3 regions of the Streptomyces sp. NPDC041068 genome follow, and region 1 is predicted to be linked to each of the others. Evidence: riboswitches for the same ligand, from Rfam matches in the RefSeq annotation. Region 1 holds a riboswitch; each other region holds the start of a gene.
What was found. A riboswitch is a leader RNA that binds a small molecule or an ion and turns the genes downstream of it on or off. The one in region 1 is predicted to bind cobalamin.
Positions count from the first base shown of each region.

Region 1 (9,492 bases):
CAACTGCGTTCGATCAGCCGGGACTCAACCTGTTCGCCGGCCACCGCAATCGCGGCTTCGACATGGGCATCGCCTACCGCCTGGGCGAAGAACTCGACTTCATAGGCCCCTACCTCACGACGCCGCAGGGCAGCGTCGACGCGGTGTTCAGCGACGAGGCACTGCTGTACGGCTACATGGAGCAGCAGAGGAAGAGAAAGGCCCCTCAAGGCGGTTCCGGACGTCACCATGGGCCTTCTCAACCGGCACAAACCCGGTCCGCACGACCTGAACACCTACCCCTCCCGCCACCCCTCATGGGTGCTCGCCTGCGACTCGAAGCGGCCTCTATACTTCTACAGCCCTGTAGATAAGGGCTTTTGACGAACGATCACATGAAGGAGTGGACGCCGCGATGGTGTTCAAACGGCTGCTCGGCTCGCTCGGTGTGGGTGGCCCCACGGTCGACACGGTCCTGGACCCGGGTGCGGTCCAGCCCGGTGGCAGTCTGTCGGGTCAGGTCCATCTCAAGGGCGGCAACGCCGACTTCGACATCGAGCACATCACCCTGGAGCTGGTAGCCCGGGTCGAGGCCGAGCACGAGGGCGGTGAGAGCGAGGGTGTCGTCACCTTCGACCGGTTCACTGTCGGCGGCGGGTTCCGCCTCGCCGCGAGCGAGGAGCGCAGCGTGCCGTTCAGCGTGACGCTGCCCTGGGAGACCCCCGTCTCGGAGTTGTACGGGCAGGGTCTCGGGATTGTGCTCGGTGTGCGTACCGAACTGTCGGTGGCGGGCGCGAAGGACAAGGGTGACCTGGACCCGCTCACCGTGCGCCCGTTGCCCGTACAGGAGGCGATCCTGGAGGCCCTCGGCCAACTGGGTTTCGGCTTCCGGTCCGCCGACCTGGAGTACGGCCGCATCGGCGGTACCGGCCAGCAACTTCCCTTCTATCAGGAGATCGAGCTCACCCCGGCCCCGCGGTACTCCCACGCCGTCAACGAGATCGAGCTGACCTTCCTCGCCGGCCCCGGGGGCATGGAGGTGGTCCTGGAGGCGGACAAGCGCGGCGGGGTCTTCTCCTCCGGCCATGACACCGTCACCCGGTTCGCGGTGGGCCACGACGAGGCGGCGCGCGCGGACTGGAATGGCGTGGTCGACGGCTGGATTCGGCAGGTCATCGAGCACCGCTCGTCGTACGGCTCGCACGCCGCGTATGGACACGGTGACCCCTATGGCTCGGGGAACGGCCACGGCGAACACCACCACGGGCGCGAGGATCACCACCGCTCGGGACCCGGCATGGGCACCGTCGTCGCGGCCGGCGCGGCCGGGCTCGCGGTCGGCGTCGTCGGCGGCATGGTTGCGGCCGAAGCAGTCGACGAGGTGGGCGACTTCTTCGAGGGCGACGACGAGGAGGACGAGGGGTAGTCGGCGCACACAAGGACATCAGGGAGCAGACCTGAGGCATCCGACCTCTACGTCAGCGCCTGACGACACGGTTCTCCCCCTTACGGTCCCCCGCTGCCCGCACGACTACGCCATCGCATGCGGGCGGCGGTCCGCGCCTCGTTCTCGGCGCTCTCCGAACTGGCCCTCTCCGCAGGCGAGAGGGGATCGTGGTTGTCGGCCCGAGAGTCAAGCCCCCTTTCCGACCTGGGGGGGCATCGTGGCCGGGTAGGGATTGAGCAAGGAAGTTGGGCGGTCGGCCGCTGAGTCCGATCAGTGCGGCCGGTGTTCGGCGCGGGACACCACGCCCTCGGCCCCCCGGCCCTGCCGAGCAAGGCTCCGCCGTACGCCCTCTCACGCCGACCGCATCTGCGTACCCTCTACGCACCACTGTCAGGTGGGCCCGGCGCCCGCTCGAGAGACTGCCCGAACCGAATGTTCCAGCGCCCGGCTCGTCCGCTGAGCTCCGTCGCAGTCAGGGGCGGCACGTCGATCCGCCAGAACGCCGACTGGGGTGCCCCGAGCACCCGTACCCCCGCGGCTCGCACCACTTCCGGATCCACCACGGCCGTGCTCCGCCCTGGCGACTCTGCGGCCCCGTCCAGCCAGGCCGAGATCCGATCACAGAAGTCCCGTACCGACTCGCCACCATGAGGCGCCGAGTCCGGATCCGCCAGCCACTGGCTCACCGCCTCCGGTTCCCGTGCGCTCACCTCGGCCAGGGTCGCGCCGCGCCAGCGCCCCACATCGAGCCCGACCAGTGCGGGTACGACCGCGGCGTCCAGACCGAGGGCCTCGGCCGTTTCGCGGCAGCGCACCGAAGGGGAGACCCAGGCACGGTCCCCCGGCGGCAGACCCTCGGCCGAGGCCCGCGCACGCCTCAGACCAGAAGCATCCAGCGGGCACCTGTCGTCGAAGCGCGCCTCCCGCAGCGCCCCGCTGATGGCGGGTGAGATCAACACGACTCGACTCGTCACACGTCCGTCCCGCTTCTCAACATCATTGCTGCCCGCGGGACTTCACGCCCCGTGCACCCCATGACCGTGCTCCCTCACGCCCTTGGCCTCCTCTTCCCTGCGCGGTACCTTCTCGTCGATATCGACGACGGGTTCGCGGAAGCCGGTGGAACTCCGGCACGGTCGCGCCACTGTAAACCCGGTCCTCACCCCTGGGTGGGCCGCGTGAGTCAGACCCGCCCCGCCGTCCTGTGCACCACCGAGACGGGACGCGAGTTCCCCGGGAGGGCCTGCCATGGCGCAGTCTGCCGCTCAGCCGACCACCACCCCCACCGCCGTACCAGCCAAGCTGCCGATCGGCGCCATCGCGCCCTGGGCGGTCTTCTTCGGCATCCTGATGCTGGTCCTGCTCTACTTCGTCGGCGTCGAGCAGGGCGCCACATCCGTGATGAGCGGCCAGGACGTCCACGAATGGGTGCATGACGCCCGCCACCTGCTCGGCTTCCCCTGCCACTGACGGCAGCGGAGAGTCGTACAGCCCATGAACTCTGCAACTGTCCGCAACCTGCTGGTGCGTGGCATGCTCGCGGGACTCGCCGCGAGCATGCTCGCCCTCGCCGTCTCCTACTTCTTGGGTGAGCCAGGCGTCGACGCGGCGATCGCCTTCGAGGAGGCGCACGCCCACGAAGACGAACACGGCGCGGAAGTCGTCAGCCGCACGCTGCAGTCCACCGCCGGCCTGTCAACCGGTGTTCTCGTCTATGGAGTCGCCTTCGGCGGGATCACCGCCCTCGCGTACTGCTTCGCGCTCGGCCGCATCGGGCGCTTCGGGCCACGCGCGAGCGCGCTGCTCCTCGCGGCCGCCGGTCTGATCACTGTGTACGTCGTGCCGTTCCTGAAGTACCCGGCCAATCCGCCGGCCGTCGGCGACCCCGACACGGTCGGACGGCGCACCGCCCTGTACTTCCTCATGATCGCGCTCGGCGTGCTGCTCGCCGTCGGCGCGGTGGTCCTGGGCAAGCGCCTCGCACCACTGCTGGGCAACTGGAACGCCACCATCGCCGCGAGCGCGTTCTACGTCCTCGCCGTTGGGCTCGCCTACGTGTTCCTGCCGTCCTTCAGCAAGGTCCCGGAGCACTTCCCCGCCGCTGCGCTGTGGGAGTTCCGGCTGGCGGCGATCGCCGTCCAGATCACCCTGTGGACCGCCTTCGGGCTGGTGTTCGGAGTCCTGGCCGAACGCGCACTGGCCCCTGCTACGGCGAGCTCGGAGGGGGGAACGGAGACGGTCGTCAAGGGCTGACGGTCAGGAGCCGGAGGAATACTCTCTTCGTGAACGGCAGGGCCGACGCTCCCCTGAACGGTGGAAGCCGACGCTCCCCTGAGCGGAGGAATGTGACAGCACGACCTCGCGTCTTCATGGCCTTCTCCTCACGCGCGCCCGCGGACGCAACGCTCGCCGCCCGGCTGACGGCGGTACTCCGGGCGCGAGGCGTCCCGGTGGCGGCGCGGGCGGACGACACCTGCACGCACTTCCTCGCGATCCTCTCCGGGACCACAGGCACGTCCACGTCCGCCTCCACCCCGGCCGAACGGGACGTGGCGGAGCAGATCGCGAGCGCCGTGGAGAGGCGGCGCTCGCACGGCACCCCCGCGCTGTTCCTGCTGGCACCGGACGGCACCGACCTCGGCCGACTCGCCGCGCCCGTCGGCCCGTTCCGCCGCATCCGGTGGCACGACGGGTTCGGCGCGCAGGTCGATGAGGTGGCCCGCGCCCTGGACGTACCGGTGACACTGCCGAGCGGTGCGGCCGGGCTGATCGACGACAAGACGGCGGGCTTCCTCGGGCGCGAGTACGTCTTCGACGCGATCGACGACTTCGTGGGCGGGCCCGCGGGGCGCGGATACTTCCGCCTCGAGGGTGATCCGGGCGACGGCAAGACAGCGATCATGGCCGAGTACGTGCGCCGCACCGGCTGCGTGGCTCACTTCAACGTACGCAGCCAAGGCATCGTCGGTGCCCGGCAGTTCGTGACGAACCTCGGCGCCCAGCTGCGTGCCAAGTACGGCATCGCCGCCCCGGCCGACGCGGGCGACACAGGCCGCTACGGCGAACTCGTCGGCCGGATGCTCGCCGAAGCCCGTGCCGCTCTGCCCGACGACGTGCCGCTGATCGTCGCGGTGGACGCCCTGGACGAGGCGGAGCGGCAGGAGGAGTCGGACGCGGTGAACGTCCTGTTCCTGCCGCCCGTGCTGCCGGCCGGCGTGTACGTCCTGGTCAGCAGCCGCCGGGCCGAGGTGCCGCTGCGCATCGAGACGGCGTGGAGCCGGTACGACCTGGGCGAGCACCTGAGCGCCGCCATGGTCGACATCCGCGACTTCCTGACGCGCACGGGCGGCTCCCACTCCGAACTGGCGGCGTGGCTCGCATACCAGCGCATCCCGCTGGGCCGGTTCGTCGACGTCCTCGCCGAGAAGAGCGAGGGCAACTTCATGTACCTGCGCCATGTGCTCCCGGAACTGAGCGGCGGCCTGTACAGCGACCTCGACATCCAGCAGCTGCCCCACGGCCTCGAGAACTACTACGAGAGCCACTGGCGGCTGATGGGCATGACCGCGCGGCCGTCCCCGCGCACCAAGATCTGGGTCGTGTACGTGCTGTGCGAGGTGGCATCACCGGTCTCGATCGCCCTGCTCGCCAGGGTGATGCGCGAAACCGACGCGCGGGCGGACGCCATCGGGATCCAGGAAGTCCTCACGGATTGGCGGCAGTTCCTCCGCCGGGAGAGCACTCCGGACGGTCCTCGCTTCAGCATCTACCACAGCAGTTTCCGGGACTTCCTGAAGAAGCAGGACACCGTTTCCAGCGCGGGCGTGAGCATCAAGGGCATCAACGAGGCGATCTCCGACGTGCTGTGGGAGAACGAGTACGGGAACGAGCACGGGGAGGACTGAGGCGGTTGAGCGGAACCGGTCACGCCGACACGGCCCACTCCGACGCGATGCACGCGGCCGCGGACTTCGGGAGCGTCCCCGACTGGGTAGGCGCCGTGGGAACGGCCGCGGCCACCCTTCTACTTGCCGTGGGGCTGCTGCGGGAGATCCGGCGGCGCCGCCTCGACGACGCCCGCGCGGCCGCGGAACGACGGGCCGCGGAGGCCAACCAGGCGCGCCTGGTGAGCGTGCTGTTCCGGGTGCGCGGCAGCGGGCGGCGCGTCGAGTGCGTGGTGCGCAACGACAGTTCCGAGCCGATCCGGGACGCGGTCCCGTGGCTCTCCTGGACCGATGATCCGGCCGACGGCCTCCACGTCCCCGAGGTGCACGTCGAGCCCGCCGTACCGCTGTTGGGCCCGCGTGACACGGCTGAGACGACCGTGTCCGTCGCCGACGGCGCCGGAACGCCCGCGGGCCCCTCCTCGGTGCGGTGCGCGATCGCGTTCACGGACGCCGACGGGCGGCGTTGGATACGTGCGGCCACCGGTGCTCCGATGGCCGTGGTCGACGGCGAGTTGCAGGCACTTACGCTTGCTGTCGGGGCCGCCGGTCCTGGGGGGCCTGTCGGCCCTGCGGGTCCTGGACAGGGCGTAGGTGCCGACTGACGGCGGAGGGCGTCGACATGACCACGGACGATGCGAAACTCCGCGCCGAGATCGGCCGGTTGGCGCTCGATGACCTGCCTGCCCACCTGAGCGCGGCCGGAAGGGTGGACCGCCTCCTCCGGCTCTTCCACGACGACCGGCGGCTGCGTCGACGCGTGACCACGGAGACCCGGCTCTGGGACGGCTACCAGAGCGACATCGACATCGCGTGGGGCGCCGTCGACCGGGCCCTGCGCGAGGACCCGGCCAGGATACCCGACCCGCTCGCCGGGTACATCCAGCTGGCTCTCCTGCGCAGCTCGGTGACGGCGGCGGACGACATTCCGTCGCGGCTCGTCGTCGCCGCGGTGGCCACCGGGTACTGGTCGGCGACGCGGGCCCTTTCGACCATCGGCCGCGCCGCGTCCCCGGGCGAACAGGCCGACGGCTACTACCGGTTGCTCGCGCTCGCGCCGCTCACCGAGTCCACGCGGAAGACGGTTCAGGCGCAGGTCGTCGCGCTGGCCGCCCTGCCCGGCGACGAAGTCCCGGCCCGCGCCCTCCTCGATGGCATCACCCTGCTCGACGCGCCCGCCCGGACGGCGGTCGCCGCCGGCCTGGAGGACACGGCGCGCGTCGTGGGCTGGCAGATGCCCGCCCGACTCTCGTGGAAGCGGCACCGGCCACAGGGCCTGGAGGCGAGCGAGACGGTGGCCCTGCTGTGCGCCGCCCCGGAGATCCGCCGTCCCCGGCTCGTCGCGCGGGTCGCCGACGCGCTCATCGACGATCTGGCCGAGCTGAACGGACGTGAAGCGCAGGAGGGGCAAGAGGACGAGGCCCAAGGGGAGGAGGCGCGAGGGGAAGAGGGCGAGGCAGAGACGCTGCTGGCCCAGTTGGAGAGGGACTCCGCGGCCTCGCTCATCGATCCCGCGCACCGCCTGCTCCGGACGGGCCACGCCCTGGTCGAGCTCGCCCCCTTGCTGGCCGGACACCCCGACGGGGAACGGTTGGTGCACCGGCTCGACGCGCTGGTCGCCGGGGTCCGGGACGCGGAGACGCGCTCGCGCCTTGTCGATGCGTACGGGCTGACGCTTCCCGAGGACACCCAGGAGGGGCCTGATGCCTCAGGCAGCCCTGCCGGACAGGGCTCTCGCCGGGCCCGCCGGTGGGCCCTCGTGCGCGATGTGTCCCGCAGGCTGACGCGCCCGCTACCCGAGCCCGCCTCCTCCCGGACGCCGAGCGGCGTGGATGAACGCGAGTCCGAAGAGGAGAGCGCACGCGCCGAGACCCTCGACGCGCTGACCCGACAGTGGTTCGTCGAGGGAGCACCGTCGAGGGATGTACCGCACCCGACCGAGCATCACAAGGAGTACGAGGAACCGGAGCCCGAAGCTGAAGAGGGGCCGCAAGACCAAGAAGAGCAGTCGGAGGAGCCGCAGCACAAAGTGGCGCCGCCGGATGAGGAGGGCGCCCGGTACCAGGAGTTCCGCGACTTCACCCGCCGGGCGGGCGGCCCGGCGCTGATCGCCTCCCTCCTGACCGCACAGCACCTGCCCGACGACACACTCGGCGCCATGGTGGAGGCCGTGTACCTGTCGCGCGAACTGCCGGGCCAGATGGCCTTGGTGGAGACCCTGACACAACACCCGGAGCTGGTCGACGCCACCGCCGCCGTACGGAAGGTGAAGGGGCACCTGCTGCGCTGCGCGCTCTCCCAGGCACCGGTCAGCCCCCAATCCGCATGGGAGGGCCTCTCGGCGGACCAGCTGCGGGACGTGGACTTCCGGCCCGTGCTCGACTTCGCGCTGACGCTCCCCGCCGAGCAGCGGCGCAGCGCCTTCTGGCACACCGCGATGGGGCACGGAGTCCCGCTGGAGGTGCGCACCGTCCCGCGCCTGGCCGCGCTGGCCCTGCTGCTGCCGCATCTGGACGCCCCGCAGGTGGCGGAGGCGTTCGACGACGTGCTGGCGCTCGAAGACTCCGAGGTGCGGCTGCTCGGGCTCGACCTGCTCGGCCCCTACCTCGGCGCGGAGCAGGTCGCCCGCGCCATCGCCTCGCTGCGCGTGGCACCCGACGCCCGCGAAATGACATGGCTGCTCGGCGAGTTCGTGGCGCTCCTCGATCCCGCCGACGAAGCGCGTGCCGATCTGGAGGAACGGGTCGCGGCAGGCCTCTCGCACGTGGACGCCGGTGCGGATCTGGCCGTGGCGGTCCTGCGCCGCCTCCAGCGGGCCGACAGGGAGCTCGACGCGGCGCACCTGGGCGGGGAAACGGTGTCCCGCCTGGACCGGATGGACCCCAACAACCGGCTCGACGCCTTGCTCGTCCTGCTCAACGGGACCGAGGGGGCCATCACGCCGGACCTTGCCGCGCGGATCATCGGACTGCCGGTTGTCAACGACCTCGCCACCTACAGCTGGCGGGGCCTGGCTCTTGCGGCCGCCGCTGCGCGGTTCGCCGACGACTGGATCCCGGCGGCCTGGTACGCGGCCCAGGACCTGCCCCGTCGTCTCACCATCGGCGACTCCCCCGCCTGGGGGTGGAGTTGGGAATACGAGTACCCCTACGCCGCGGCTGTCGAGGCCCTGGCCCCCCGGCTGCGCGGCCCTCTGGCGCGGCAGGCGTTCGAGGCAGCGAAGGAGATGCCGTGGGAGCCCCGTGAACGGATCACTCGGCTGCTCGCGGAGCACGCGGACGACGCCCTGAGCCACGATCTGTTCGACCACGCCGTCGCGGTCCACCGTTCCTACCAGGGCCTCCCCGACGCGGCCGAGCCGCCGTTCCCGCTGGAGGGAACCGTGGTCACCGAGCCCCTCGTGACCTTCAAGGGATTGCGGGAGGTGCAGCTCGCCGAGCTCATCGCGGCCGTGGTGACGCGCCTCGACGACGGCCGGATGGCCGAAGCCGTTGAACTGGCCTGCACGTTCGCCAACAGCGGGCCGCGGTCGTGGTTGCCTGCCAAGTTGCTTCCCGCCCTCCCCGGCTTCCCCGCCCTCGCCGCCGAGCGCCGGGATCGTCTGGTGGCCTCGGGCACGGTCGGGGCCCTGGAGTTCATCGCCATCGAGACGGAGCGTCTCGATCTCCTGGCGGATCTGCTGCCGCACCTGCGCGAGGTGACGGACGAACGGGCCCGTCCCGCACGGGAGTTCGTCATGAGCCGTTTCCCTCGGCACGGCCGCGGATTCCTGCTCGACGCCGACGAGCACGCCTCTCTCGGCGCGCAGGAGACCGCGGAGTACCACCGGCTGCTGGGCATCGAGGACCGTGCCGAGATCGAGGGCGGGTTGTCCCGAGGCGACGACGAAGAGAAACGGCAGTTCCTCGTCCGGGTCGTCCTGCGCCCGTTCTTTGCGGGCGCCCTCGAACAATCCCTGGTGGAACTGCTCGTCGGTGCGTCGGCCGTCGCACGGGCGAGGGTGCTCGAAGCGACAGCCGGCATCCTGGAACCCGAGAACCACCGTGCGATCGTCGACCACACCTTGGCGCAGCTGCTCGGTGAGCCGATGGACCACACGGAGCGCCTCGAAGGCCTCGCCCT
Region 1 is NZ_JBEZCG010000001.1:434,980-444,471, reverse strand. Features, by position in the region: gene AB0B50_RS01675 (sporulation protein) at 395-1,405, shown strand; gene AB0B50_RS01670 (histidine phosphatase family protein) at 1,804-2,400, opposite strand; cobalamin riboswitch at 2,486-2,638, shown strand; gene AB0B50_RS01665 (CbtB-domain containing protein) at 2,675-2,896, shown strand; gene AB0B50_RS01660 (CbtA family protein) at 2,921-3,679, shown strand; gene AB0B50_RS01655 (hypothetical protein) at 3,772-5,331, shown strand; gene AB0B50_RS01650 (hypothetical protein) at 5,337-5,975, shown strand; gene AB0B50_RS01645 (hypothetical protein) at 5,993-9,492, shown strand, end outside.

Region 2 (9,492 bases), on a different contig from region 1:
ACCCTCGACGAGGCACGGCTGGATGAGGTGTGCCGCCCGGAGGCCTTCATCGGGGACCGGCTCGACGGACTGTTCCGGCGGGTCGCCGCCCTCGACTGAGGCTCGTGCCGCCGCCGGGCTCTCTGCCGCCGGGGGCCCGGACGTCAGCGGCGGTCCGCGTACACCATCCAGACCTGGCCCGGCGCGAAGGGCATCGGCCTGCCGTCGGCCAGGGTGAAGGTCGTGCCGCCGGTCGGCGCGGACCGCTTCCAGCGCGTCGGGTAGCTCTTGCCGTCGCGCAGCACGAGGGCCTTGCCGCTGCCGACCGTCTCGATGTACGGGGTCACCGCGCCGTTGACGTCCTTGAAGCGCGAGGGGCGCATCGTGACGTACTGGATGACGATCGTGCGGGCGCCGAGCCGCGCGCCCGACGTGCTGCGGGCGGGCGCGCCGTCGAAGGACGCGAGCCAGCGGCCCTGGCGCGGCGACCAGCGGAAGGAGTGGCTGGCCGACGCGTAGCTGACGGTCCTGCTCGTGGTGGGGGTGCCGCCCGCCGGTGCCGGGCCGAAGCGGAAGCCGATGTCGTGGGGGCGGTCGGCCCGGGGCGCCGAGCGCAGCAGGGCGCCGGGGCGGGCGAAGAGGTTGTGCGGGGCGGAGCGCCCTTCCTGGCGGAAGTAGGCGCCGGGGACGCCGCCGTGCGGGAGGGCGTACAGCGGAGAGTCCCTGAGCACCTTCTGCAGCGAGCTGCGCACTCCCGAGTAGGCGAGGGCGGGGCGGCCGAACTGGCGCAGGAGCTCGATGTCGGACTCGCGTGCGCTGCGCACCGGGCCGACCGTCCTGGGCAGCCTGCTGGAGTACACCCCCATCAGGCGGCTCATGCCGCCCTCGACCTTCTCCACGTACACGATGTCCGCCTGGTCGAGCCCCGTGTGCGGCCGGGCCCGTCGCGCGTTGTCGAACTTCACGGCGAGCACCGGGCCCTGGCGGGCCATCAGGCCGGTGAAGGGGGAGGGGCCGCGGTGCGGCGGTCCTTCCCCGTCCGTCGGGGCGCCCGCATGGGCCGGGGCGCCCACCGTGAGCGTCGCCGTGGCGACGAGCGCGAGCACTTTCGCGCCGAGGCGGGTGCGGCGGGTGGCCCGGGGTGTTGTCGCTGCCATCGAGGGGTCTCCGTTCGTGGCCATGCGGGACGGAACTGCGCAGGCGCAGTGGTACCTCGTGGGGCCATGGCCCCAATCACCCCTGGGGCCATCCAACCGGTGGCACGTCACTCTTTCGAGCGGTGACATTTGTACCGGCCGGGAGCGGACATCCGTTTCTTCCCCCTGCCCGGACCCCGCCCCCATGCTGAATATCGGGGGCACCGACAGACGGGGAAGGTGTGGGACTCATGGACACGACGCGCACAACGGGCACGGGGCCACTGGCCGCGCCGGAGGCCGGCACGTACGACATCGACACGACGGCATCGGCCGTGCGGTTCCGCACGCGCTCGGTCTTCGGGATCGTCCCGGTGCGCGGCACGTTCGGGCTCGCGCGGGGCACCGTGGTCGTGGCCGATCCGGTCGAGGAGTCGACGGTGGACGTCACCATCCGTACGGATACGTTCGACTCGGGGCTGCGGCGGCGCGACCGGCACGTGCTGTCCGCCGACTACCTCGACGCGGCGACGTACCCCGAGATCGCCTTTCGCGCTCACGGTCTTCGACGTGCGGAGCAAGGGGCGGTGCTGGAGGGGGAGTTGACGGTCCATGGAGTCACCGGCACCGTCGCCGTGACGGTCGACTCGTCCGTGACCGAGGGCAGGCGGCTGAGGGTCCGTGGCACGGCCACCATCGACCGGTACGCCTTCGGAGTGACCAAGGCCAAGGGCATGACGGGCCGTCGGCTCCGCGTCGACCTGGACGTCCACGCGACCCGCTGAAGGTCTCCGGGCGCCTTCGAACACCCCCGAACGGTGCCCAGGACGTGCCGAGCGCCCCGCGTCCGCGAGAATCATGGGCATGGCAGCGTTGAGCGAGATCCTCCCCGTGGAAGCCGTCCTCCTGGACGCCCCGGCCGCCGACTGGCGCGAGGCCGTGCGGCGCGCCGGTGACCTGATGGTCGCCACCGGTGCCGCCACGGACACGTACACGGCGGAGATGATCGAGAACGTCCGGGAGAACGGGCCCTACATCGTCATCGCGCCCGGACTCGCCTTCGCGCACGCCAGGCCCTCGCCCGCCGTGCTGCGCACCGGGATGTCCTGGGTGCGCCTCGCGGCCCCGGTGGAGTTCGGGCACGAGGCCAACGACCCCGTCGAACTGGTCGTCGGACTCGCCGCGCGGGACGCCTCCGAGCACACCGCGGCGATGGGCGCGCTCGCCCGGCTGCTCGCCGACCCCGACACGGCGCGCACCCTGCGCGAGGCGGCCACGCCGCAGGAGGTGCACGCGATCCTGTCCGGCGGACCGCAGGAAGCGGGATCGCAGGGAGCGGGTCCGCAGGACGCGGGGCCGGGGGAGGCGGGCTCGCGGAAAGCGGCGGCGCGCGGCGGCGGGGACCTGCACAAGATCCTGACCGTGTGCGGCAACGGCGTCGGTACGAGCCTGTTCCTCAAGCAGACCGTCGAGGGCGTCCTGGACCGCTGGGGATGGAGCAGATACGTCACCGTCGAGGCGACCGACACCATCTCGGCCAAGGGCAAGGCGAACGAGGCCGTCGCCATCCTCACCTCGCGGGAGATCGCGAGGACGCTCGGCGACGTCGGCGTACCGGTGAAGGTCGTCGAGGACTTCACCAGCGCGGCCGAGGCGGACCGTGTGCTCCGCGACACCTACGACGTCTGACGGCGCGAGGACAGCAGTGCCGCGCGAGGACAGCAGTGCCGCGCGAGGACAGCAGGACCGCGCGAGGACAGCAGGACCGCGCGCGAGGACAGCCGAGCCGCGGAGAACGGAGACGGAGAATTCATGGACTGGCTCGTGTCGATCGCCGAGTTTCTCGTCAACGAGATCCTCAGCCAACCCGCCTACCTCATCGGCCTCATCACGGCCGCGGGCCTGATCGCCCTGAAGAAGTCGGCCGGGCAGATCGTCGGCGGTGCCATCAAGGCGACGCTCGGCTTTCTGCTCATCGGCGCGGGCGCCACCCTCGTCGTCGGTGCGCTGGCCCCGCTCGGCGAGATGATCCAGGGCTCCACCGGCGCGCACGGCGTGATCCCGACCAACGAGGCGATCGTCGGCATCGCGCAGCAGCAGTACGGCGCGCGCGTCGCCTGGCTGATGATCCTCGGCTTCGCGATCAGCCTGCTCCTCGCGCGCTTCACGCCGCTGCGTTACGTGTTCCTGACCGGCCATCACATGCTGTTCATGGCGACGCTGTTGACGATGGTCCTGGCGATCGCGGGCCAGTCGTCGTGGGTCGTGGTGGTCGTCGGAGGTGTGCTCCTCGGCATCCTGCTGGTGGCCATGCCCGCCTTCGCGCACCCCTGGACCAAGCGCGTCACCGGCAACGACAGTGTGGCGATCGGGCACTTCGGGACGGCGGGGTACGTCGCGGCGGGCGCCACGGGGCAGTTGGTCGGCCGACGCAGCCGCAGCACCGAGGAGATGAACCTTCCCGAAGGGCTGCGCTTCCTGCGCGACTCGATGGTCGCGACCGCCCTGTCCATGGTGCTGATCTACCTGATCATGTCGCTGGTCTTCCTGGGGAAGGTCGGCAAGGAGGAGGCGTTCAAGGCCTTTAGCGAGGACGGGGCGGCGGGCGCGAGCGGCGTCGGCGACTACGTCATGCAGTCGGTCATGCAGGGCCTGCAGTTCGGCATCGCCGTCGCCGTGATCCTCTTCGGTGTCCGCACGATCCTCGGCGAACTCGTCCCGGCCTTCCAGGGCATCGCGCAGAAGCTGGTGCCCGGCGCGGTGCCCTCGCTGGACGCGCCCATCGTCTTCCCCTACGCCCAGAACGCCGTCCTGATCGGTTTCATCTCCAGCTTCGTCGGCGGCCTCGTCAGCCTCGGCCTGCTCGCCTGGGTCTTCCATCCGGCCTTCGGTCTCGCCCTCGTCCTGCCCGGTCTGGTCCCGCACTTCTTCACGGGCGGCGCGGCCGGCGTCTACGGCAACGCGACCGGAGGCCGACGCGGCGCGGCCCTCGGTGCCTTCGTCAACGGCGTCCTCATCACCTTCCTGCCCGCCCTGCTCCTGAAGGTCCTCGGCGCCTTCGGCGAGGAGAACACCACGTTCGGCGACGCGGACTTCGGCTGGTTCGGCACGCTCATCGGCTACGCGGCCAAGGCGGGCGAGGCCGGTGGCATCGTCCTGATGCTGCTGATCGGTGCGGCGATCCTGTTCGGCGCGATCGTCGTCCAGAAGCGGGTAGTGGAGACCGGCTGGGACCCAGGAGCCCACCGCGACGCCCTGCTGCCCCCGGACGAGGCCCTGACGCCGGGGCCCGCCCCGACTGCCGCCGGTACATCGGGTGCGTACGCGAAGATCGCACCGCCACGCGGGGCGCCGAAGCCGCCTCCGCCGCCGGGCAGTTGACCTTCACACCGATGTGAAGCTTTAGCGTCACTCCTCGACCGGGACCCCCAAGTCCCCGGAGTAGCAGGAGGGTTCGACGATGGCTCAGGAAAGCTCGACGACACGGGCGCGGACGCGGATGCGGACGCTGACAACGAAGCCGGTGCCGGTGCCTGTGACGGTGATCGGGCTCGGGCCGATGGGACGCGCCCTGGCCGCGGCGTTCCTCGCCGCCGGTCACCCGACCACCGTGTGGAACCGGACACGGGGGAAGGCCGACGAACTGCTCGCCAAGGGCGCCACCTGGGCCGACGGCCCGCTGGACGCCCTCGGCGCGAGCGACGTGACCGTCCTCTGCCTGATCGACGGGAACGCCGTCGACGCCGTCCTCGACCGTGCACTCGCCGCATCGGACGGCCGCCCTCTGCCCGCCACCACGCTGGTGAACCTCACGTCCGAAGGGCCGGGCCGCACCCGTGAACTGGCCACCCGGGCGGAGGAGTTCGAGGTGCCCTACCTCGACGGCTCGATCATGACTCCGGCGGCGGCCATCGGTACGGAGGCGACCCGCATCCTCTACAGCGGCCCCGCGGACCTCTTCGACCTCCATCGTGCGACGCTGGCCGCTCTGGGAGGCAGCGCCATCCATCTCGGAGTCGATCCGGGGAGAGCGGCGACCTTCGACGTCGCCCTGCTGAACCTGTTCTGGACCTCGATCACGGGCCTGATGCACTCCTTCGCGCTCGCGGCGCGGCACCAGGTCCCGGCCACCGAACTGGCGCCCCACGCCCGGCAGATGGCGCAGCTGGTCGCCGACTTGACCCCCGGGCTCGCCGCCCGGATCGATGCCGGCCAGTTCTCGGGGGAGGGGACGTCCTCGCTGACGTCGGTCTCCGCGAGCCTGGAGCACATCGTCCACGCACTTGAGGAAGCCGACGTCCCTTCGGCGTTCACCCTTGCGGCCAAGGGGGTCGTCGACACGGTGCTGTCGGCGGGCCTCGGAACGGACTCCCCGGCCCGGCTCGCCGAGTTCCTCAGCCATGAGCGCGTTGAATTTTGATCCGCAGCCTGGCCACTTGTTCCGGCCCTCCAGGGCGACCGCATGATCAGAGAGCCACGCTCGTCGAGTTCCATCGTGATCACGCACTGCTTCGTGAGCTCCTTGCCGACGATGTGAACGACCTGACATGTCCCGCCACCGAGTCCGACTTGGCGTCCGTCCTTGGTGGCGGTGCCGGAGCAGGTGTCCGGATCCTCCAGGCTCGGTCCCGCCGGGCCCAGGCCAGTGGCCTCGTACTGAGCGTTCTGAATCTTGAGTTCGAGGACCTCGACGCTATGACCGGCGATTCATGACGTCCAAGGCCAATACCGCTGTGGCGCCATGGCCGCGGAGTCATGAGGAGTCGAAGCCGAACATGCCGGAGTGGCCGGAAATATCGGGTGGGGGTGCGGAGGGCCGCCTGCCATGATGCCGATCATGAGCAGCGATCTGCGGCAGAGGTATGCCGCGTACCGATGGACCCCCGCGACGGACGGCGCGTCGGGCGCCGAGGTGCACCACCTCACCGGAGCGGGCGCGGGCGCCCCCGACCTGTACGTGAAGGTCGCCCCCGTCACGTACGGCGGCTCGCCCTCCGACGTGTCGGGTGAGGCCGACCGTCTCGCCTGGCTGGCCGGACGGGGCATCCCCGTGCCGCGCATCGTCGAGCGCGGCGCCGACGACCGCGTGGCCTGGCTGGTGACCGAGGCGGTGCCCGGCAGGCCGGCGTCCGACGAGTGGCCGCGGGAGCGGCGGCCCGCCGTGTCCGACGCCCTCGCCGACCTCGCCGCCGCCCTGCACCAACTGCCGCTTCAGGACTGTCCGTTCGACCGAGGCCTGACGGTCACCATGGAGCAGGCCGCGCGCCATGTGGCCGAGGACCTCCTGGAGCTGGACGACCTCGACGAGGAGCGCGCCGGATGGACCGGGCAGCGCCTCCTCGACGAACTGCGCCGCACGCGCCCGGCGGTGGAGGACCTGGTGGTCACCCACGGCGACTTCACCCCGGAGAACGTCCTGCTCGACCCGGACACCTGCCGCGTCACCGGAGTCATCGACGTCGTCCGCCTCGGCAGGGCGGACCGTCACACCGATCTCGCCATCGCCCTGCGGGAGTTGGTGACCGAGGAAGACCCGTGGTTCGGCCCCGAGTACGCGGAGCGGTTCCTCGCGCGGTACGGCGAGCACGCGGCGGTCGACAAGGAGAAGCTGGACTTCTACCAGCTGCTGGACGAGTTCTTCTGACGGCGAGGCGCCACGTCCTCGCCGCTGCCGACGCGGTGCGCCCGCGGCTTCCCGGATACGGGCAGCGGCGCGACTGCCGGTACGGCGCCCAGGGCATGCCGTGGCTCACGCGGGGCGGTGCCCTCCCGAACCGGACGCCCGTCCACTGAGCGAGCAGGGTCCCCATCCCGAGGGTGGGGGCCCTGGACGTTCGGGTCCGCCGCACCTGCGCATGGCCTCTGAGCAGGGGCGTACGCCGTGGTGGTGTGCGCTCGGGCGTGCCACCGCTGCGACCGCTGTGCAAGTTGTCAGGTGGATCAGTTGCGCACTAGTGTCGCCACGCCTTGGTGAACGGGAAATCCGGTGTGATGCCGGTGCGGCCCTCGCCACTGTGATCGGGAAGTCCGGTTCCAGCCCTCGCGGCAGCCACTGGGTGCGTACGCGCCCGGGAAGGCGGAGTCCGGTCGGTACGACCCGTCAGCCAGGAGACCGGCCAAGGCGCGTTGTCCATCCACGAGGTGCTGGAGAGGGTCTGCTGAGCCATGCACATAGCCGAGGGTTTTCTCCCGCCGGCGCACGCGATCGCCTGGGGCGTAGCGTCCGCGCCGTTCGTCGTCCACGGAGTCCGCTCCCTGACGCGTGAAGTCAAGGAACACCCGGAGAGCACCCTGCTCCTGGGCGCGTCCGGTGCCTTCACCTTTGTCCTGTCCGCCCTGAAGATCCCGTCCGTGACGGGCAGTTGCTCGCACCCCACGGGGACCGGGCTCGGGGCCATCCTGTTCCGACCGCCGATCATGACGGTGCTCGGCACCATCACCCTGCTCTTCCAGGCCCTGCTGCTCGCCCACGGAGGGCTCACCACACTGGGCGCCAATGTGTTCTCCATGGCGATCATGGGGCCCTGGGCCGGATACGCCGTCTACCGGCTCCTCAAGCGGTACGACGTGCCGCTCATGGTCGCTGTGTTCTTCGGCGCGTTCGTCGCCGACCTGTCGACGTACTGCGTCACCAGCGTCCAGCTGGCCCTGGCCTTCCCCGACCCCAGCAGCGGATTCATCGGCGCTCTGGGCAAGTTCGGAGGCATCTTCGCCGTCACGCAGATCCCCCTCGCCGTCAGCGAGGGACTGCTCACCGTCCTGGTGATGCGGCTGCTCGTGCAGTCCAGCAAGGGCGAGCTGACACGGCTCGGCGTGCTGCTGCAGGGCAAGCGAGCGGCCACGGAGAAGCAGACGACGCAGACGGAGGCCAGCGCCTGATGAACCGGAACACGAAGATCAACATCCTGCTGCTCGTCGTCGTCGCCGCGCTCGCGGCGTTTCCGCTGGTGTTCGGCCTCGGCGACCACAAGAAGGAGCCGTTCACCGGTGCCGACGCGCAGGCCGAGACGGCGATCACCGAGATCGAGCCGGACTACGAACCGTGGTTCTCGCCGCTGTACGAACCACCGTCCGGAGAAGTCGAATCAGCGTTGTTCGCCCTGCAGGCGGCCATCGGCGCCGGTGTCCTCGCGTACTACTTCGGGCTGCGTCGAGGGCGTCGTCAGGGCGCGGAGCGCGCGCGGGCGGAGGAGGCCCCGGAGGACTCGTCGAGCGGCGCGGAGGACACCCGCGCCGACAGGGAACAGGTCTGACCCGGCGTGCTGCCCATCGACGCGGCGGCGCACAGCAGTCACTGGCGCCGTCGTCACCCCGTCGACAAGGCCGTCCTCGGGCTCGGACTCACAGTCCTCGCGATCTCCCTGCCGCCCTGGCCGGGAGCCGCCCTGGTGGTGATCGCCGCCCTCGCCGTACTGCTGGGGCCCGCGGGCGTGCCGCCCCGCAAGCTGTGGCGCGCCTACCGCGTGCCGCTCGGCTTCTGCGTCACCGGCGCCCTGACCCTCCTCGTCCAACTCGGCGGTCCCGAGGGGTTCGTGGCGCTCGCCGGCGACGGCCCTGCACGCGCGGGCGGTCTGCTCCTGCGGACCTCCGCGGCCTCGCTCGGCGTGCTCCTCTTCGCCTTCACCACGCCGATGTCGGACCTGCTGCCCCGCCTGGTGAAGGCGGGCGTGCCCGCACCGGTCGTGGACGTGGCGCTGGTGACGTACCGGATGAGCTTCCTGCTCCTGGACTCCATGAGCCGCATCCGGCAGGCGCAGGCGGCCCGGCTCGGCCACACCACACGGGCCGCCACCTGGCGCTCGCTCGCGGGCCTCGGCGCCACCGCGTTCGTACGGGCCTTCGGCCGGGCGAGCCGGCTGCAGGCCGGGCTCGCCGGACGCGGCTACGACGGCACCCTGCGGGTCCTCGTGCCCGAGGCCCGGATCTCCCGGGCCTTCGTGGCCGCGAGCGCGGGCCTGCTCGTGGGCCTCGCGGCCCTCACCCTCGTACTCGAAAGGTTCCTTCCATGAGCGAGCCGCGTGCTCTTCGCGAGCCGGGCGCTCCCAGTGGGCCGAGCGACTCCCTGGTCTCCCTGCGTGCGGCTTCGTACGCGTACGAGGAAGGCCCCACCGTTCTGAGCGGCCTGGACTTCGACGTCGTGGAGGGCCGCGCCCTCGCGCTGCTCGGACGCAACGGCAGCGGCAAGACCACGCTGATGCGGCTGCTCAGCGGCGGACTGCGGCCGGACGAGGGCGAGTTGACGGTCGAGGGCGCCCGCGTGACATACGACCGCAAGGGTCTGACGCGGCTGCGCACCACGGTGCAGCTGGTCGTCCAGGACCCGGACGACCAGCTGTTCGCCGCTTCGGTCGAACAGGACGTGTCCTTCGGCCCTTTG
Region 2 is NZ_JBEZCG010000012.1:180,571-190,062, forward strand. Features, by position in the region: gene purB (adenylosuccinate lyase) at 1-99, shown strand, start outside; gene AB0B50_RS27465 (DUF3048 domain-containing protein) at 144-1,136, opposite strand; gene AB0B50_RS27470 (YceI family protein) at 1,367-1,900, shown strand; gene AB0B50_RS27475 (PTS sugar transporter subunit IIA) at 1,980-2,804, shown strand; gene AB0B50_RS27480 (PTS ascorbate transporter subunit IIC) at 2,928-4,496, shown strand; gene AB0B50_RS27485 (NAD(P)-binding domain-containing protein) at 4,576-5,535, shown strand; gene AB0B50_RS27490 (APH(3') family aminoglycoside O-phosphotransferase) at 5,950-6,759, shown strand; cobalamin riboswitch at 7,067-7,251, shown strand; gene AB0B50_RS27495 (energy-coupling factor ABC transporter permease) at 7,281-7,994, shown strand; gene AB0B50_RS27500 (energy-coupling factor ABC transporter substrate-binding protein) at 7,994-8,368, shown strand; gene cbiQ (cobalt ECF transporter T component CbiQ) at 8,375-9,124, shown strand; gene AB0B50_RS27510 (ATP-binding cassette domain-containing protein) at 9,121-9,492, shown strand, end outside.
Region 2: another riboswitch for cobalamin. It lies ahead of AB0B50_RS27495 (energy-coupling factor ABC transporter permease); the one in region 1 lies ahead of AB0B50_RS01665 (CbtB-domain containing protein).

Region 3 (9,492 bases), on a different contig from region 1:
GAGGCCACCCCGGAGGAGAGCACCCCGGGGTCGGCAGAGGCCGGTTCGGAAGGCATCGCTTCGTGTGTCATGTCGTCGCCCTCCGCGTCCGGTACAGGACCGCCACGAACGCCGGTACGCCGATGAGTGAGGTCACCACGCCCACCGGGACCTCCTGGGGGTCGAGGACCGTGCGGGCCAGCGTGTCCACCCAGACCACGAAGACCGCGCCCGCGAGTGCCGTGACCGGGAGCAGGCGCGCGTGCCCGGAGCCGACGATCGCGCGGGCGGCGTGCGGCAGGACCAGGCCGACGAAGCCGATGGCGCCCGCCGAGCTGACCAGGGCCGCGGTCAGCAGCGCGGTCGTGCAGAGCAGGACGAGGCGGGTGCGGGCCACCCGGACGCCCAAGGTCGCCGCCGCCTCCTGGCCGAACGCGAAGGCGTCCAGCGTGCGGGCGTGGGACAGGCAGATCAGCAGCGCCGCCGCGAGCACCGCCCCGCACAGCCACACGTCCGTCCAGCCGACCCCGCTGAGCGAGCCGAGCAGCCAGAAGATGACGCCGCGCGTGGTCTCCGCGTCGCCCGCCGCCAGGATGACGAACGACGTCAGCGCGGAGAAGAGCTGCATGGCCGCGACGCCGGACAGGACGACCCGGTCCGTCGTGCCGCCCAGGGTGTGGCTGAGCAGCAGCACCAGGGCGAACGAGCAGAGCGCGCCCGCGAAGGCCCCTGCCGAGACCGACAGCGCTCCCCCGCCGACGCCGAGGACGACGACCGCGACGGCTCCGGTGGACGCCCCGGACGACACCCCGAGCACGAAGGGGTCGGCGAGGGGGTTGCGGAGCAGGGACTGCATGACGGCACCGCAGACCGCGAGCCCGGCGCCGCAGACCGCGGCGAGCAGGGTGCGGGGCATCCGCAGGTTCCACACGATGCCGTCCCTGATCGGCGTGAGCCGCGCCTCGCCCCACCCCAGGTGCGCGGCGACCGCGGACCACACGTCGGGGACGGAGATGTCCGCGGGCCCGATGGTGACGGCGACGGCCACGGACACCACCAGCACCCCGAAGCCCCCGAGCCACAGCAGCGCTTGCCGCAGCGCTCCGGGGACCGAGGAGCCGCCGGGTTCCGGGGCGGCGTCGACCGGCACGGCGGACGCCGGAGCGGTGGACGCCGGAGCGGTGGACGCCGGAGCGGCGTCGACCGGCACGGTGGCATGGCCCGCCGCAGGTCCTCGCCCCGAACCCTCGCCCCGCCTGCCGGGCGTCACTTCGTCAGCCCGAACTTCCGTAGGCCCGCCGCCACTTGTTCGATGCCGTCGACCGTGCGGATCGTGGGGTTCATGGCCTGGCCGCTCAGCAGGACGTAGCGCTTCTCCTTCACGGCGGTCAGGTTCTTGGTCGCCGGGTTGGTCTCCAGGAACTTGATCTTCGCCTCGGCGCTCTCCGCGGACTGCGACTTGCGCGTGAGGTCGCCGATGACGAGGACGTCGGGGTCGCGGTCGGCGACCGTCTCCCAGTTGATCTGCGGCCACTCCTCGCGCGTGTCGTCGAAGACGTTCTTCGCGCCGAGCTCACGGGTGATGATCCCGGGGGCGCCGCAGCAGCCCGCCATGTAGGGGGCGCCGGAGTTGGCGAACCAGTAGAGGAGCGTGGCGTCGGAGGCGTCGATGTCCTTCGTGGCCTTGGAGATCCGGCCCTTCATGTCCGCGATCAGCTTCTCGCCGCGCTTCTCGACGCCGAACACCTTCGCCAGGTCCCGCACCTCGCCGTAGACGGTGTCCATGGTGAGCGTCTTGACGCGCTTGCCGTCGCCTCCGCCGTCGTTGTCCTTGCCCGCGCAGTCGGTGGGCGAGACATAGACGGGGACGCCGAGTTCGGTGAACTTCGTCCGGTCGGCGACGCCGCCCTTGCCGACCGTGTAGAGGAAGGAGGCGCTGACGAAGTCGGGCTCCTTGGAGAGGACCTTCTCCAGCGCCGGGTAGCGGTCGGAGAGCCGCTCCACCTTGGCGTTGTCCTTGGCCAGGTTCTTCAGGACCGGGTCGGTCCACGTGCCGGTGCCCACCATGCGGTCGGCGAGGCCGAGCGAGAGGAGGATCTCCGTGGAGCCCTGGTCCAGGGAGACGGCCCGCTGCGGCGGGGCCTTGACCTCGGCCTCCTTGCCGCAGGAGGCGACCGTCACGGGGTAGCCCTTCGCGTCCTTTTCCGCTGTCTTCTCCGCGGAGCCGCCGCACGCGGTCAGCGCGAGCGCTCCGGCGCCGAGCAGGGCGAACGTACGTATACGACGGTTCTTCGAGGACACGTGATCCCTTGAGTGTCACGGCTCATACGCGGAGCCTGGCCTGCGTCACGACCTCCGCCGCCCGGTGTGCGAGCGGAGGCGCCAGCAGGTCTTCGGACTCGGGATCGGCCGGACGGGGCGCCTTCCCGGACGTCCGAAGACGCCCAGTGGCCGTGGCCCCGCCCGTCCCCCTCACCGCTGCGCGTCAGTTCCGGATTCTCACCGGATTCCCTGGCCCAGGTGTGGGTTTGACTGGCTTGCGCAAGTTATCACGCCTGCTCAGGGGGTCGGTCCGGGCCTCGGCTCGCCCCGATAGGTGCCGAACGACCAGCGGTTTCCCTCCGGGTCGAGGATGCCGAACTCCCTGCTTCCGTACGGCTTGTCCTCGATCTCGGCGGTGATCCGCACGCCCGCCGCGGTCAGCTTCGCGTACAGGGCGTCCACGTGGTCGGTGACGACGTAGGCCCCCGCGGTGCCGGGCTTCCCGCAGGTGCCGGCGACCGCGTCCGGATCGTACGAGCCGAGCATGATGCCGCCGCCCTCGGGCCAGTCGAGCTGGGCGTGGGCGACGCGGCCGCCGTCCTCGTAGACGGCGGTGCGCAGGAAGCCGACGGTGTCGACGAGGAAGTCGATCAGCGCGGGGGCGTCCTCGGCCTGGAGGCCCGGCCAGATCATCGGCGGAGGCGTGCCGAGCCGCTGTTCTGCCGTGGTGTCCTTTTCCGCCGTGGGGTGCGAGGGGTGTTCTGCCGTGGTGTCTCGTGTGGTGTTCATGCCTCCCACTCTTCGCCCACGCCATGGGCCCCGGCTTGGATATTCCGGCACTCCTCGGCAAGCCAGCCGGTGGGACTGAGCTCCGTGTACTGCTGGAAGTCGCGTACGAGGTGGGAGTGGTCGTAGTACCCGGCGTCGGCCGCGACCCGGGCGAGGTCGGGCGGGGCCTCGGCCGTGACCGTGCGGGCCACGGCGGCCTTGGCGTGCTCGAAGCGCATCAGGCGCGCGGCCTGCTTGGGGCTCAGCCCGGTCTCGGCGCGGAACAGGGCGCTCAGCCGCCGCTCGCTGAGCGCGACGTGCCGGGACAGGCCGCCGACCGTGCCCGCGCCCCGGTGCCTGGCGAGCCAGGCCCAGGCCTCGGCGACCTCGGGCCGCACCCGCCCCGCGTCGGCGGCCGCCGCGCGCCGCCGCAGATAGCCGGAGAGCAGCGCGAAGCGGTCCTCCCAGCGGTCGAGGGCGCACAGTTGCTCGCGGACCTCGGCGGCGCGGCCGCCGAACACGTCCGTGCCCCTGGTCACGATCTCTGTGCTCAGGGCCGCCGCGGGCAGGCCGAGGAGCGCGCGGGCCGCGAGGGGGTGCACGGCGAGCTGGATGCCCGCCTCGTGCTCGGGCGAGACGAGGTAGACGGGGCTCTGGTGCAGGCCGCCCACCATGATCTCGGTGCGCACCGCGTCCACGCCGGTCGCCTGGTCCGGTGTGCCGCCGCCCGCGATGGTCCCGTCCAGGGAGAAGACCACCGTCAGATACGGCGACGGCAGGCCCCGGTGCAGGGCGGGCCGCTGCCCGGCGGTGCGGTAGCCGACCGCGGACACGACCATGCCGTCGAGCCGGGGAACGGCCCTGACGAACTCCTGGGAGCCCATGGCTCCCAGTATGCGCGGCCCGTCCGAAGCGGTCTCGGCGTCCGGTTCGACTACCCGTGTTCACCTTCCCCATGCCCCCTGTGCACGGTGACTTCGATCATGGGAAATGAGGGCGTCGCCCCATAGCATTGCGCGCCGCTCCGGACGGGGCCGCGCATCGCTCTCAGGGAACGGCAGGGACGTAGGGACATGGCAGTACGGGCAAAGGGAAAGCTGGCCGTCATCGGCACCACGGGCGCGCTGGCCGCCGCCGTCCTCGCGGGCAGCGCGCTGTGGCCGACGAGCGAGGCCAGCGCCGCCGACACCTCGGCGGCCACCGCCCGTGAGCTCTCGCACTGGCCGAAGCCCGTCGCGAAGCAGCTCGGCAAGGTCATCGCGAAGAACGACCACAAGGGCGCGTACGCCGTCTTCGACGCGGACAACACGACGTACCGGGGCGACCTGGAGGAGTCGCTGCTGCCCTTCCTGGAGATGAAGGGCGTCCTGACCCGCAAGACGATGGACCCGTCCCTGAAGGTCATCCCCTTCAAGGACAAGGCCGGGCACAAGGAGAGCCTCTACAGCTACTACAACCGGCTGTGCGAGGTGGACGACCAGGTCTGCTACCCGTGGGCCGCGCAGATCTTCTCCGGCTTCACGCTGAACGAGCTCAAGGGGTACGTCGACGAACTCCTGGCGTACAAGAAGCCGATCCCGGCCGAGTACTACGAGGACGGGAAGCTCACGAGGACCGAGGTGAAGGCGCCGGAGTTCTCGCGCGGCATGCAGCAGCTCTACAAGACGCTGCGGGCCCACGGCATCGAGGTGTACGTGGTCAGCGCGGCCGGCGAGGACCTGGTGCGCATGGTGCTCGCCGACCCGAAGTACGGCTACGGCGTGAAGCCGCAGAACGTCATCGGTGTCTCGATGCAGCTCAAGGACCGCAAGACCGGTGAAGTGACCACCTCCCGCAAGGAGATCGCCGAGGGCCGCTTCGGCGAGAAGGACCGCGAGAAGCTCGCGAAGCGCGAGCTGACGCCGAACCTGTGGGCGCCGCTGACCTGGTACGAGGGCAAGCCCGCGGCGATCAACACGTACATCGACGAGTGGAAGAAGCCGATCCTCGCCGCCGGTGACACCCCGGTCAGCGACGGCCCGATGCTGTTCCACTCCGCGGACGTGGAGCACGGCGGCGTACGGGTCTGGGTCAACCGCAAGGACTCGTACATGAAGCAGCTCGACGGGATGAAGAAGAAGAACGCGCAGCGGCAGCGCGAGCTCGGCCAGAAGGTGACCGCCGACAAGCGCTGGCTGACGGTCACCCCGGACCAGATCGGCTAGCGGTTCGCCGAAGGCCCGGGGTCCCTCAGACCCCGGGCGCCGCCCCGATCACCCCGGAGCCGATCGCCGCGGTGAGCGCCGCGTGGTCGCGGGTGTTCTGGGCGGCGTAGCGCAGTGCGAAGTCGGCGACGGCGCGGTCGAAGGTGTCCGAGCCGCCGAGGTAGGCGGCGATCGCGATGCGGTCGCCGGAGCGTGCGTGGGCGCGGGCCAGGGCGGTGCCGCACAGGCCCGCGTAGGCGCGCAGGTCGGCGGCCGACATGGCGGCGAGGTCCGCGGAGCCCTTCATGTCGCGCAGCTGGCGCCAGTAGAAGGCGCGGCCCTGGGGCCCGGTCATCCAGCCGAGGAAGATGTCGCTCGCCGCCTGGAGCAGCCGCTGCCCCGCCACCACGCGGTGCCCCGGGTGGACGTACGGACCCGTCGGCAGATGGTCCTCGACGACGGACCGCACCGCCTCCTTGATCTGCAGGAAGAGCGGGTCGCCCGCGTCGCGCCCGGCGAGCAGCACGATGAAGCAGCGGGTGCCGACGCTGCCGACGCCGACGACCTTGCGGGCCGCGTCGACGAAGCGGTAGCGGTCCAGGAGGAGGCGCCGCTCCTCGGCGAGCGTGGAGCGGTAGTCCCCGAAGATCTTGCGCAGGGCGGCCATGTCGGGGGCGCCGACCGGTTCGAGGAGCGGCGGGTCGTGGACGATACGGCGCTCGCCGTCCACGACCTCGGTGAGCTTGCCGAGCGCCTGGAGGCTGGTGCGCTTGCGTGCGCGGTCGAGTCGGGCCGCCACGCGGTCGCGGGAGGCGCCGGGGCGTACGAGCGGGAGCAGGTCGTGGGCGTCGATGCGCTCGTACCAGACGGCGAGCTCACCGAGGCCCGCCAGACGCCGGATGCCCGTGCGGTACGCGGCCACGGCGTCCCGCGCCGCGTCGTGGGCGCCGCTCTCGGCCGTGCCGTTCTCGCGGGCGGCGACGGCGACGCTGGCGGCGAGGCGTTTGACGTCCCACTCGAAGGGGCCCGGGTAGGTCTCGTCGAAGTCGTTGAGGTCGAAGAGCAGGGCGCGTTCGGGCGAGGCGAACAGGCCGAAGTTCATGAGGTGGGCGTCGCCGCAGAGCTGCACGGTGAGGCCGCTGTGGCGCTGGGCGGCGAGGTCGCCCGCCATGACGGCGGCCGCGCCGCGCAGGAAGGCGAAGGGGGACGCGGCCATGCGGCCGTAGCGGATGGGGAGCAGTTCCTGGACGCGGTCGGCGCCCTGGCGCTCCAGGACGGCCACCGGGTCGGGGCGGTCGGCGGAGGGTATCCAGGCACCGTGGGAGGAGCGCGAAGCGCGTTTGCGGGCCGCCTTTCCCACCCGCGCGCGTGCTTCGGGGGTCGTCGCGCGTGCCTCCGGGGTCGTCATGCTCGCTCCCCTCTCACGCTCGCGGCGGACGACCGGTCGCCCCGCGGTCGCCGCTCCTGCCCTCAGCAGCAGCCAATGCGGCCGGGGGCCCGTACGCATGCCGGGTACGGCGAACGGGTGACCGGATCAGTGCCCGGGCCGGGCACCGTCCGCTCTCCCTCCGGGCTGCTCCTGGTCGGCCGCCCATGCCGCCACCTGCTTGGCGAGCGCGGCGCCCGCGCGGGTCCACGCGAAGTGGTCGAGCCGGGCGCCCGCCTCCTGCGCGGTGTAGCGACGGCGGGTGAGGCGCGCCCGGGGAACCTTGGAGAGCAGGTGGTCGAGGGCGGACGCGGGGGCGTAGGTGTCGCCCTCGACGCAGACCGCGAGCACGGGCAGGTCCAGGGCGGCGAGCGCGGCTTCGTAGTCGAGCGCGGAGCCCTTCGCCGCGTACCGGCCGGTGCGGCCCTGGTGCGCCCAGTCGCGCATGACGCCCTTGGGCTGGTTGCCGCCGAAGCCGAGGCGGGTGCCGGGCCAGCGGCCGAGCACGGTCGCCGTCGCCGCGACGAGGAGCTCTCCGGCGAGCAGGAAGGGGGCGCGCAGTCGGCCGTACGCGCGGTACCAGACCGAGCCCGAGGCGACGAGCGCCACGCCGTCGACGCCGGGGCCTACCCCCAAGGAGGCGTGCACCAGGCCGAGTTGGCCGCCCATGCTGTGGCCGAGGAGGTACAGGGGCATCTCGGTGCCGAGCGCGGCGCGGATCGCCGCGACGACCGCGGGCAGGTCCTCCTCGACGATGGCGCGGTAGCCGTGGTCGACCGCTGTGGGGTCGGTGACGTGCGGGGTCGCCTCGCCCTGGCCGCGCAGGTCGGCGGTGAGCACCGTCAGGCCCTCGTCGTGCAGGGCGTGCGCAAAGCGGCGGTAGAAGCGGGCGGGCGCGCCCATCGCGGGCAGGATCAGGACCGCGGGGGCCGGTGGCGGGCCCGGCGCGGGACCCGAGCCGGACGGAAGGAAGCGTTCCGGCTCGGGGGCGCGCAGGGCCCGCACCGGGAGCCGGGCGCCGTCAGGGAGTTCGGCGGTCGTCAGGAGCGGCAGTTCGCCCACGGGGGCCGGCCGGGCGCCGACGGGTTCCTGCTGGGTCATGGCCACAGCATGTCTCATCGCACAAGTGCGCGCACAGGCCCGGGGCCCAAATCCCCCGGCCCCCCACGGACTTCGCGCCGGAACACGGAACCCCTGGGGCCAACCCGCCCCAGGGGCCCCGCACTTGCTCACCGGCTGTAGCGCATCAGGGCACGCACCATGTGGCAGGTGATGTCGGACGGGGGATGGATCCCCACCTCCTCCGCCATGCGCCGTATCGTGCTGTTCTTCGCCTGGCCCGGCAGATAGACGCCCGAGTCGAGCAGGGCGATGGCCAGGCGCATGGCCTTGAGGCGGCGGTTGTGGTTGACGTACCACTCGCGCGGGCGTCCGGCGGGGAGCGCCTTCTTCTCCAGCGGGGCGTACGGCAGATCGATCAGAACGGGCTTCGGCACGGTCTTGGACACACGCTTCGATGTGAGTGCGGCAGCGGGCAAGGCATCCTCCTGTCGCGGTCAGGACCCCCCGTCGGGCGCCCTCGAACACTACTGTGATTCTACTGCGGAGCACTGACAATCGCCGCTGGCCAGAAGGGCTTTGAGGCATTCGAACAGAGCGGCACCGAGCGGCCTGGGGCGGGTGTTTCGCGGGTAGCGTGTGCGCATGGAGATCTGGATCAACCCCGCCTGCTCGAAGTGCCGCGGCGCCCTCACCCTGCTCGACGCGGAGGGCGCCGACTACACCGTGCGCCGCTACCTGGAGGACGTGCCCACCGAGGACGAGATCGGCGCCGTCCTCGACCGCCTCGGCCTCGAACCCTGGGACATCACGAGGACCTCGGAGCAGGCCGCCAAGGACCTGAACCTCAAGGACCGCGAGGCCTGGCCGCGCGACGCCTCGGGCCGCGCCCGCTGGATCAAGGCGCTCGCCGACCACCCGAAGCTGATCCAGCGCCCCATCATCACGGCGGACGACGGCACGGCGGTGGTGGCCCGCACGGAGGAGGCGGTGCGGGACGCGCTGTCGCGCTGAGCCGCGCCGCGCCTGGCCGGGCCGCGTCCGCATCCGCGAATGACCGCCGACCGATGCACGACATCCGGCAAACCGTTACACATGCCCCCATAGCGTTGATGGCTCCACAGGCCGCCGACCGGACGAAGGATCCGGCACACGGAAGGGAGCGCGCCGTGCGGAGCTGGATGTTCGGGGGCGTATACGGAACGGTCCTCGCGAGCGCGATGCTCGCGGCACTGCAGTCGGAGGGCACCCCCTACACGCCCTACTACGACGCGGCCTGGGTCATGGTGACCGCGGGCACGGCCGCGCTCGCGCACGGATACGCGCACCACATGTCCACGCACCGGCCCGGCTCGGGCGCCCACCGCTGGCGGCAACTGGCCTGGGCGCTCGTCGACGAGTGGCCGGTGATCATCGCCTGCTGGCCCACCGTGATCCTGCTGATCCTGGCCGGCGCCCTCGGCTGGCCCGAGACTCCGGTCACCTACGCGGGGCTGATGCTGAACGCCGCGCTCCTCTTCGGCTGGGGCACCTTCGCCGCGCTGCGGGTCGGCTACCGGCACCGGTCCGCCGTCCTGATCGGCGGCGCGGACGCGACGATCGGCCTCGCCATCGCGGCCGCCAACGCGGTCATCAAATGACGCCCACCGGGGCCCGCCGGGTGATGTGAGCCACACTCGCCCCAGGTAACACGGGGTTCACATAAGAGCAACGGTCGGGAAATCGCCGGTTGCCAGGCTGCCGCACATCACCACGGCACCGCAGCACCCGCACGTTCTGCGCCGTACCGAGCTTTAAGGATGAGGCCCCCGTGAC
Region 3 is NZ_JBEZCG010000006.1:391,545-401,036, reverse strand. Features, by position in the region: gene AB0B50_RS16605 (iron chelate uptake ABC transporter family permease subunit) at 68-1,078, opposite strand; gene AB0B50_RS16600 (ABC transporter substrate-binding protein) at 1,246-2,280, opposite strand; cobalamin riboswitch at 2,346-2,531, opposite strand; gene AB0B50_RS16595 (VOC family protein) at 2,539-2,934, opposite strand; gene AB0B50_RS16590 (helix-turn-helix domain-containing protein) at 3,027-3,893, opposite strand; gene AB0B50_RS16585 (HAD family hydrolase) at 4,083-5,213, shown strand; gene AB0B50_RS16580 (DUF2252 domain-containing protein) at 5,239-6,600, opposite strand; gene AB0B50_RS16575 (alpha/beta fold hydrolase) at 6,727-7,719, opposite strand; gene AB0B50_RS16570 (hypothetical protein) at 7,848-8,156, opposite strand; gene AB0B50_RS16565 (ArsC/Spx/MgsR family protein) at 8,323-8,691, shown strand; gene AB0B50_RS16560 (hypothetical protein) at 8,847-9,317, shown strand; gene glnII (glutamine synthetase) at 9,488-9,492, shown strand, end outside.
Region 3: another riboswitch for cobalamin. It lies ahead of AB0B50_RS16600 (ABC transporter substrate-binding protein); the one in region 1 lies ahead of AB0B50_RS01665 (CbtB-domain containing protein).